DNA from 3 places in the Caballeronia sp. LjRoot31 genome. Region 3 is predicted to be linked to each of the others. Evidence: predicted binding sites of a transcription regulator. Region 3 holds the regulator's gene; each other region holds the start of a gene.
The links. Region 3 encodes FliA, which starts transcription of late flagellar genes. Its sites were predicted from a motif close to CTAAAGTTTNNNNNNNNNNNGCCGNTA; they were not measured.

Region 1: motA (flagellar motor stator protein MotA) is a predicted target of FliA. The motif match lies at 2,169-2,195, and genes of this name have one in related genera.
Region 2: fliD (flagellar filament capping protein FliD) is a predicted target of FliA. The motif match lies at 2,118-2,144, and genes of this name have one in related genera.

What each region holds. Positions count from the first base shown of each region.
Region 1 is NZ_CAXURX020000002.1:711,839-715,085, forward strand. Features, by position in the region: gene ACSQ8V_RS21590 (nuclear transport factor 2 family protein) at 1-123, shown strand, start outside; gene motB (flagellar motor protein MotB) at 112-1,185, opposite strand; gene motA (flagellar motor stator protein MotA) at 1,246-2,115, opposite strand; gene ACSQ8V_RS21605 (hypothetical protein) at 2,455-2,727, shown strand; gene ACSQ8V_RS21610 (hypothetical protein) at 2,810-2,980, opposite strand; gene ACSQ8V_RS21615 (MFS transporter) at 3,110-3,247, opposite strand, start outside.
Region 2 is NZ_CAXURX020000003.1:1,232,894-1,236,140, reverse strand. Features, by position in the region: partial or broken gene ACSQ8V_RS34235 (ATP-binding protein) at 130-363, opposite strand; gene fliD (flagellar filament capping protein FliD) at 397-1,899, opposite strand; gene ACSQ8V_RS34225 (3-hydroxyacyl-CoA dehydrogenase) at 2,591-3,247, opposite strand, start outside.
Region 3 is NZ_CAXURX020000001.1:4,011,975-4,015,221, reverse strand. Features, by position in the region: gene ACSQ8V_RS17980 (Rieske 2Fe-2S domain-containing protein) at 1-313, opposite strand, end outside; gene ACSQ8V_RS17975 (diguanylate cyclase) at 615-1,706, shown strand; gene ACSQ8V_RS17970 (RNA polymerase sigma factor FliA) at 1,738-2,469, opposite strand; gene ACSQ8V_RS17965 (MinD/ParA family protein) at 2,500-3,247, opposite strand, start outside.

The DNA of each region.
Region 1 (3,247 bases), on a different contig from region 3:
GCGCTAAGCGGCCAATTCGGCGGCGTGCCGCTCTCGGCCAATCTTTGCTACACGCGCATGTGGGTGGAGACGGAGTGCGGCTGGCGGATCGCCGCCGCTCACTGCAGCGTGCTAGCTTTTTAAGGCTGGCCCGGCGCTTGCCGACACAGCACGCGGCTTGGCCAGTTGCTCCTCCACTACCGCCTGAATCACAGCGCTTGCGGGCTGTGCCCCGACGGCTGCCGGGATCATCGAGCTGGCCGGCCGCGACTCATCCACGGCGGTGCGCCCGCCGTCCGCAAAGAACGTTTGTTCGGCGGCCTTATTCAAAACCAGGATGCTGATGCGCCGGTTAGTGGGTTCGTCGGCGACTGCCTTGTTGAGCGGCAATACATTGGCTAGTCCGCGCACTTGCAGGATCTTGCCTTCGTTCATGCCGCCGGCGATCAGCGCGCGGCGTGCGGCGTTCGCCCGTTCGCTCGATAACTCCCAGTTCGAATAACCTGCTTCACCGCCCGAGTAAGGCACGGCGTCCGTGTGTCCGGCGATCGACACGCGGTTGTCCACGTCGTTGAGCGAGGCGCCGATCTGCGAGAGGATGGTCACCACGTACGATTCCAGCTTCGCGCTGCCTGAGGGGAACATAGGCCGCTTGAGTGAATCGACGATCTCTATGCGTAATCCTTCGCTTGTGATGTCAATACGAATCTGATCCTTGTACGCGGCCAGTGCGGGCGTGTGTTCGATCAACGCGCTGAGTTTCTGCTTGAGTTGCTGCAAGCGCTGCGCGTCGTCCTTGGCTGCGGCAACCGCAGTCGCGCTCGCGCTCTCGGCCGCACGTTGGGCCGCCGTCGGCAACGGCTGAGGCTGGCTCTTGGTTGCCTCTCCCGGACGCGAACTGGAGAGATCGCGTCCACCGCCTTCGATCACGCTCGTGCGTGCGGCGCCGCTGCCGTCCTTGCCGCCGAAGACCGCTGAAAGCGGCGTGTTGAAATAGTCTTCAATACCCTGCTTGTCGTACTTCGAGGTCGAGCCGAGCAGCCACATGAGCAGGAAGAACGCCATCATGGCCGTCACGAAATCCGCGTAGGCGATCTTCCATGCACCGCCATGATGGCCAGCATGCCTGGACTTCCTCTTGCGTCGCACTACGACGGTCGGCGCCAGCACCGATTGCATGGGCTCGCGGGAGGGGATGTCAGCCATGAGCGAACCTCTTGGTGATCTGCGTGGTGCGGCTAATGTGCGCCGGGCAGGACAGGCTCGTCACGCCGACTTCGGTTGCTTGGTGGCGCGCACGGCGTCGTCGAGTTCCTTGAAGGTCGGACGATCCGCGGTGAACAGCACCTTGCGCCCGAACTCGACGGCAATCGCCGGTGCGTAGCCGTTCATCGACGCGAGCAGCACCGACTTCACGCACTGGAACGGCTTGGCTTCGGCCTGTCCTTTTGCCGCCAGCAGATCGGCCAGTGGCCCAAAGAAACCATACGAAAGCAGGATGCCGAGGAACGTGCCGACCAGCGCGCCCGCGATCATTTCGCCGAGTATCGCGGGCGCGGCGCCCACTGAGCCCATGGTATGCACGACACCCATCACGGCCGCGACAATGCCGAACGCGGGCAGGCCGTCGGCCATCTTCTGGATTGCGTCGGCTGCCAGCGATGTTTCCGCGTGATGCGTCTCGAGTTCTTCGTCCATCAGGTCCTGCATCTCGAGCGCGTTGATGTTGCCGCTCGACATCATGCGCAGGTAGTCGACAATGAATTCCAGCAGATTGTGATCGTTCAGCACGTGCTCGTATTTCTTGAACGTCGGACTGTTTTGCGGCGCTTCCACGTCGGCTTCGAGCGCCATCATGCCTTCCTTGCGCGCCTTCTGAAGCAGCTCGTACAGCAGTGCGATGAGCTGCACGTACTTTTCCTTCGAGTAGCCTCCCGCTTTGAACGCGCTGGGGAGGACCTTGATGGTCTTCTTGAGCGTCGTAACCGGATTCGATACGACGAACGCACCCATTGCCCCGCCGAAGATGCACAACAGCTCGAAGGGCTGGAACAGTGCGACCAGATGGCCGCCTACGCCTACAAAACTGCCGATCACCGACCCGATGACGACGACCCAGCCAATAACGACGAACATGCTCTCTCCGCTTGATTTTTTATGCTTCGTTTGAATGAAGCTGTCCTAGACCTTAACGGCAAGCGGGCCAGCAGATTTAGGGTAGAGCGGAGGTATCTTTTTCCTGATGTCGGAGGAGCACGGCAAAAAGGTCTGCCTACGTAGTGGTCGGAACAGCTTTGTCTAATCTTCAGATGATTGCGTTCGACGGACAACCAGGATCGCTGCGCGCCTTGGTTCATCGTCATTTTTTGAACCTGCGTCGCGCTGGATGCCCAATAGATAACAGGGACGAACAGGGTGCGGAACGTTTTATGCGTGCTTGGCCCGATACCCATTTACTACAGGCGAACCCTAGCGATGATTCAAACTTTCGAGCAAACCATCGACGGCAAGTCGGTGCAGTTCTGTGCAAGCATCGCAGACGGCGGCAGTCCGCAGCGCGTCATCATCAGCCGGGCGGATTCGGCGAAGTCATTGGTCATTGTCGAGGCGTCGGGGATCATTGGCGCGATCAAAGCAGAAGTCGAAGCGCCGGAAACGTTTGTCGCCGAAGCCGTGCGCAAGGCGCAGCAGGAAGGGCTTATCGAGCGAGCGCTCGCATCGGGCGAAATCCTGACGACGACCCTTTAATTTGTACAGCATCGGCCAAAAAAAAATGCCCGCCTGCCTGAACGCAGGCGGGTATTTCTTTGGCTGTTCCGCAGTTGCAAAATCAAAGACGCGGCGTACCGTTGTTCGGATCTGCAGGAACCACTGGCGTGGCGGAATCCGGACCATCGGGTGAGTCGGGATCGTCCGGGGGCGGTGGTGAATCGGGGTCGAGCAGTTCGTCGGGATCGGGTTCGATCGGCAAGTAGGTCGGGTCCGGCGGCGGCGTGGACATGTCCAGTTCCTCATTAGCGGCCTGCGGACCGCGCGTTGCACGACAAGTGCATAAAGAAGCATATGCCACACCAGACGCAACGAGCGTTCCCGGCGTGGTTCATTCGCCCTTAGCGTGCAGGCATCATGCTCAGTGGCGAGTTCCTGCGCCACATTTAACCGATACCGTCTCAGTCGCTTTATCTTCCTTGGCGCGCTTGCTCTCGACCACCCGCCATGCAAGGACTGCAGCGAATAAAAGCAACGCCACCGATACCCCCGCCGACAC
Region 2 (3,247 bases), on a different contig from region 3:
GACCACCCCGACCACTAACCCGGAACCCAACACCCCGAGACCCACCCCTAAGCCCATGCAAGCGCCCCACCGCTCGCGCAAATACCCGTAGAGAGCCTCCATTTGCCGATATCCGACTAACTTGGCCCGACCAAGCCCAAACCTGCCGGCGAGGCGGCCGCGGCTACCGTCCAGCCGATGAAACGACTCGAAGATACGTGTCCGCTCCGCAACCGGAATACCGGAGCCCTCGTCGTCCACGATCAGCGCGAGCGCGCCCACCGGCCCCAAACATGCGCTCAGCGAAATGGTGCGCTGCGCGTAGCGGGTACTGTTGCGAATCAGGTTCAACAAGGCCCTTGCAACCAGCTCTTCGCCGCACAACGAACCGCCACTCGTCGCGCGGCGCGTTCCTCGTCAACCCTTGTTTCCGGCCAGTGCGCCCGCACTGTTGGCCCCGCCGAACAATGCGGTCAGATAGTTCGCATTGCTACTCATCTGCGCCATCAGCGTGTTGAGTGCAGTGAACTGCGCGTTGTAGCTGTTCGTCAGTTGCGCAGCGAACGCGTCCAGCTTCGTGCCCTGGACCTTGATGTTCTCGAGGTCCTTGTTGAGCGACGTTGTCCTGATATCGAGCAGGCCATCTTTCTTGAGAAAGGTCGTGAGGGTCTTGTTCATCTCCGCACCGAGACCGGAGGTCGAATTGAACAACGCGTTGACCGTGCCGGGTTTGTTGGTCAGCGCGGCGTTCAGCGCGGTTTCGTCGATCTTCAACGTGCCGTCCTGTTGCAGCACGATACCGATAGACCCCAGGTTCGCCATTCCCTTGGTCTCGCCCCCTGCCGTCGGAACGCCCTTGCTGATCACGGATGCAAGCGCATTCTTGACCGTGTTCATCATCGAGTCGCCGAGCAATGGTCCGCCTTGCGAGCCCTTGGGTTGCGACTTGTCGAAAGAAGTCAGCGACGCAGCCATGTTGACGAAGTTGTTATACGCCGTGACGAAGGCCTTGATCGAGGTCTGCTGGGCGGTCGGGTCGGAGGTGACGCTCAGCGTCTGGGTCGTGCCCACGGACTCGGAGGTCAGGTTGATCGACAGCCCCGCAATCGCCGATGTCACGCTGTTGCTCGGGCTGCTGACCTCCGTGCCGGCCACCGTCAGCAACGCGTCCTTGCCAGCCGCGGTTTGCTTCCAGTTCTCCGATGTCCCGATAGTCGTGTACGGCGCCACGGTCTTGGTCGGGTCCGAGGGGTCGACAGTCGAGGTGGACGAGCTGACGTTGAGCTTCGATAACCCGGTGTTGTCGCCCGAGCCAGCCGGCGTGACCTCCACCGAGATACCGTTCGCCACGCCCGTGGTGGACGAGTGCAGCACGAGATGCGCGCCGTCCGTACCGGTGATCACGGTCGCGCTCACGCCGGGATTGCCGGAGGCTGAATTGATCGCGGCTGCAATGCCGCTCAGCGTGTTATTCGACGAATCGATCTTGATCGAAACGTCCTTGCCGCCCACCGAGAGTTTCAGCGTGCCGGTACCGAGCGTGTCCTTGGCGCCGAACGCGCCCGAAGTGATACTTTGCGATGTCGCGATGTTGGTGACCTGGATCGCATAGCTGCCCGTCGTGGCGCCCTTGCCGGCAGTAGCGGTCAGGCCCTTGCCATCGGCCTTGGCCGTGACAGCGGACAACGCGGTGCCGTCGGACAGCGACCCCAGTGAGCTTTGCAGCAGCGACAGGACCGATTTCAACGAACCGACAGCCGTCAGGAGGGAAGTGCTGGTCTTCTGTTTGGCCGAGTTGGTCGCATTCAATCCGGCAACCCGTGCGTTGACGATAGCTTCGACAAGCGCCGGAACGTCGGTATTCTTGCCCGTCGAGCCGTTGATTAGAGATTGTCCCGCGGACTTGATTGCGTCAGACATAAATAGTGGAACTCCCTTGTTAAATCCCGGGTTGGGCTGATCAACAGTCAGCCTTCACACGCGATGGCACTTTTGTGACACGAGCCGGGAAAAAGCCGTTCAAGTCGCTGGTAACCGGCTTTGAATTGCGGCTCTGATTTGCTCATTCGCGTGTTGTGTCGCCGCGCGGCATGAGCGGCAGCGCATGCAAGCCAATGCTACGATTAATTATCTATAGATTACGGTAAGCCGACTAAATACTTTAGGTAAGTTTTCAGTTTTGTCGGAAAATTTCCGAATTCCGTGGCTTGAGGGAGCGTCGAATCGGAACGGATTCAAAAGGGATAAGGGGAAGCCGCGCGCCTAGCCACCTTCATGCTGGCGACCGCATCGCGGCATCTCGCCCTGTTTCAGCCGGCGAGAAGACATTCAAAAGCGTGCGACGGATGCTCCTGGAGCGCGCGTTCAAGCACTCGACAGCACCTGCATCGAGCGTCTTTTCTACTCCAGGGAACGGATCATCATCGCGCCGTCGGCTCTTCCGCCAAGGCGTCCGCATGTCGCTGCTGTCGGCGCGGCAACGGTCGATCTCGGCGGCGGTGCTATCGAACCAGTAGGGGCGCTGCTCTTTCACATCCCACAGCGCTCCCTCGCCAAGATGATTGCTGGCATCGACGATCAGTCAGGCTTCGATCATGGCTGTCTACCGTTATCAGCCCTTGTCGTCATCGAACTTCGACGTCGCGCGACGATGCGCCAGCAAGGCCATCAGCCGCCGGTCACGCCAACGGCTACGGCTTTCTATTTCGTCGCGTGGCAACACGTCGCGGCGTTCAGCATCGAGTCTCGCGATGCTGGCAGGCGACCAGTCGAACGGCACGCTGTCCTTTGCAAAGGCGCGGTACATCGCTCCATAACGCGCGGCATAATCCGCCACGCCGCCGGGCGCGTTCAGGTCGATGGTTTCAAACGGCCCCATGAACGACCACCGCAGCCCGAGGCCGTCGCGCATCACGGTGTCAAGATCCGCGGCGCTTGCGTAGCCCCGTGCGTAGAGGCTCAATGCTTCGTCCAGAAGCACGCCTTGCAAGCGGTTCAGTAGAAAACCCGGGATCTCGCGCGCAACGGTCACGGGCTCCTGGCCCGCCCCTTCGTACAATGCACGCGCACGGGCCAATGTGTCCGGCGACGTCCACGGCGCCCCGCATAACTCGACCAGCGGCACGAGCGAAGGCGGATTCACCGGGTGCGCCACAAGGCACCGCGCGCGGCCCTCCAGTGCTTCGGTGAACGTGGAGGCAGGCAAGCCGGAGGTCGAACTGGCCAGCAGCGTGTCGGGGCGCGTCAGCTTGTCCAGTTCGGCGAACAA
Region 3 (3,247 bases):
ACGGGCATGCAAGCACCCCGCCCGTCACCGAGCCCAACGACAACTGCGCCCCGCGATGCGGACAGAGATCGCGCCAGACGTGGGCATTGGTAAACATATCGGGCTGCGCTGCCGGAACGTCAGTCTCCGACGCGTTGCGCCAGACCACCAGCCGTTCGCCCGCCACCACAAACCCTCGCGATTCCCCGGCGGGCACATCGGTGCTATTACACACAGGCAGCCATTCGCCGAGCAACGCGGCATTGGGCGCGGCGAGAGCGTCATCGGCAGCATTCATGCCGTCAGTGGAAGAAGCGGGTTCAAAGGGTTGCATCGGGCGTCAAAAAAACCTACGTAGCAGATAACGATTCAAACATCGACTCAAAATAACAATTCGAAAACAACCCAGGGGGAAACGCAAGCCGCCAAAAACGCCCTGGCGCGCCGAATGCGTACTACTTCATTCGATATCGATTACACGAACTCAGCATTAATCCGCCACGAATTTCGCCGAATCGCGCTGTTTTCAGCCACTTTTCAACGACGCAGTACGATTGCAATTCTGCACTACGCAGTCACTGCAGAAAACGCGGCATCGATCAGCACTTCGGGAATCGTCATCAGGGAGACTCAGAATGGGGCAGGTGAATGACCCCTTCCACCGGCAGCGTGGTTACGTGTGGTTGCCCTATCTCGATCCGGAAAAAGAGCAGGCGACGCTACGAGTCATACTGGGCGGCCTCGCAACGGCCGTGTACGGCGCGCTGGCGTGGTCCGTTCCAACGCCCGCCGCTATCGCCAGTTTCCATGCGCTCGCGCTCTATCTGATCTACGGCGTCGCGACCCGGCTAATCATCAGCCAAATGCAGCGGCAGTCGACTCTGCGGCTCGCATTCACGACCGTCGCTGACCAGGCATTGCTCGCCGTGGTTCTCGGCGCAGGCGGGGCGCTAACATTGCCCATGCTGTGGGCCGTCTTTCTCTTCCTGATCGGTGCGGGCGGGCGCTACGGCAAGCGCGCGCTGGCGTTGTCGTGTGGAACGGCGCTGGTGGGAATCGTCGCGTTGTCCGTCTTGCAGCCCTGGTGGATGATCAACCGGTCCGCGGCGCTGGGGATTGGCCTGAGCGCGCTCGGGGCGTCGGTCTATCTCGCGGTGCTGATCGGCCGCCTCGGCAGCGCGAACCGCGACCTCGCGCTCAAGGCCGGCACCGATCCGCTCACGGGGTTGAGCAACCGCTACATGCTGGAGCAGACTATCGGCCGGGCGGTGATGGCGATATCGACGGGACAGGAAGGCGCGACCGGGCTGCTGCTGATCGATCTCGACGGCTTCAAGGAAGTCAACGATACCTACGGCCACGAAGTCGGCGACGTCGTGCTGCAAACTTTCTCGGCGCTGCTGGCAAGAAGGGTAAGAGCCACCGACACAGTCGCGCGTCTCGGCGGCGATGAATTCGTCGTACTGGCGCGGCATGTGACCGGCAACCATGCCGTGCAAACGGTGGCAAACGGCGTACACGCGGTGCTGGCGGAAATGACGTCGGTGCAGGACCGAGTGGTGAATCTATCGGCGAGTATTGGTGCTTGCGTGATTTCGCCGGACCTGAGCACCGGCTACAGGGAGATTGCCGTGCTGATGCGCGCCGCTGATCGCGCGATGTATCGCGCCAAGGCGCTCGGCAAAGGTCAGACGGTGTTCGCCGAAAGCGCGGATTTCGAAACCTGATCTGCGTTCACCGGCCTTCAGCGGCTGGACGTCAAGCCTCCACGCCCGACCACGCCTGTTCCCGCAACTTCGCCCGCAGACGCGCGACGGCCTGACTGTGCAACTGGCACACACGCGATTCGCTGACTTCCATCACGGCGCCAATCTCGCGCAGATTCAACCCCTTCTCGTAATACAGGCTCATCAGCAGCTTTTCGCGTTCGGGCAATTTATCGATGGCCTCAACGAGCGCCGAGCGCAAGCTGCCGTCGAGCAGCGCGGAGAGCGGGTCGGCTTTATCGACGCAATAACGGTCGAGAAACGGCTCGTCATCGGAAGAACGATCGAAGTCTTCGTAATAGATCAACTGGCTGCCATGCAGATCCTGCAGCATGGACTGGTATTCGACGAGCGGCATGTTCAGGTGCTCAGCCACTTCCTGTTCGCTCGCCGACCGGCCGAGATGCTGCTCGACCTTGTGCACCGCCGATTCCACCTCGCGCGAGGTCTTGCGCATGCTGCGCGGCAGCCAGTCGTTGGCACGCAGTTCGTCGAGCATCGCGCCGCGAATGCGCTGGCTGGCGTAGGTCTCGAACTGCGCGCCCTGATCTTCTTTATAGCGGCTCGCGGCATCCAGCAAGCCGATCATGCCGGCCTGGATCAGGTCGTCCAGATCGACGCTGGCCGGCATTTTCGCCACGAGCTGCAGGCCGAGCCGGCGCACCAGCGGTGCGTAGCGGGTCAGGACCTCGGCCTGTGACAGTTTTCCCTGGGCGTTATACATCGCGTTCACCTTGTTCCTTCTCCTGCGGCATCACACGGACGCGGGGCTGCTCATCGCAAGCTGCATCAATGGCGTTTCGGTGCGGCGTGCCGCGCCGGAGTTGATCGAGTACTCCAACCCAGGCTGCGTTTCCGCAAACAAGGTCTGCACGGGCCATTCAAACTGCGACGCTTGTGGCATCGGCCAGTACTGCAATTCAGCGGCAATCTGCCGATAATCCCGGGCGGCGGCCGTCGCCGGAAAAGCTTCCACCGCGCAGCGCGACAGCTCGTGCGCTCGCGTCACGCGCGGATCTTCGGCCACGTAACCCGCCGGCATGAGTTGCACCGAGAGATAGCGGCTGGCGACGTCCGCGAGGTTATCGAAGGCGATTTGTGCGTCGGCGCCGTTCTTCACGTGATTCACGACGACCCGGAACCGTCCGATGGCATGCGCGTAGTGCAGACGCTTGATGCAGGCATACGCCTCGGTGATCGCGACCGGCGCCACGCGGGTCACGATCACGAAGTCGTGCGCTTGCACGGCCAGGCTTGATAGCGCGCCGCTGCGATCGAGCTGGGTATCGATCAGGACGATATCGGCGGGTCCGTCGAGCAACACCCGGCAATGCGCGGCGTCCTGGCTGATGCGTTCGTCGCGAGGCGCGGCGATCACCGAAAAGCCAAACGGCGTGCGCGTGACGGCGTCCTGCAAAAAACGCTTGCCGGACAAGACCGCGCCCAGTGCGCCGTTGGGCGGCACCTTCGCCAACTGGCTCACCGACAACGCGTTCTGGCGC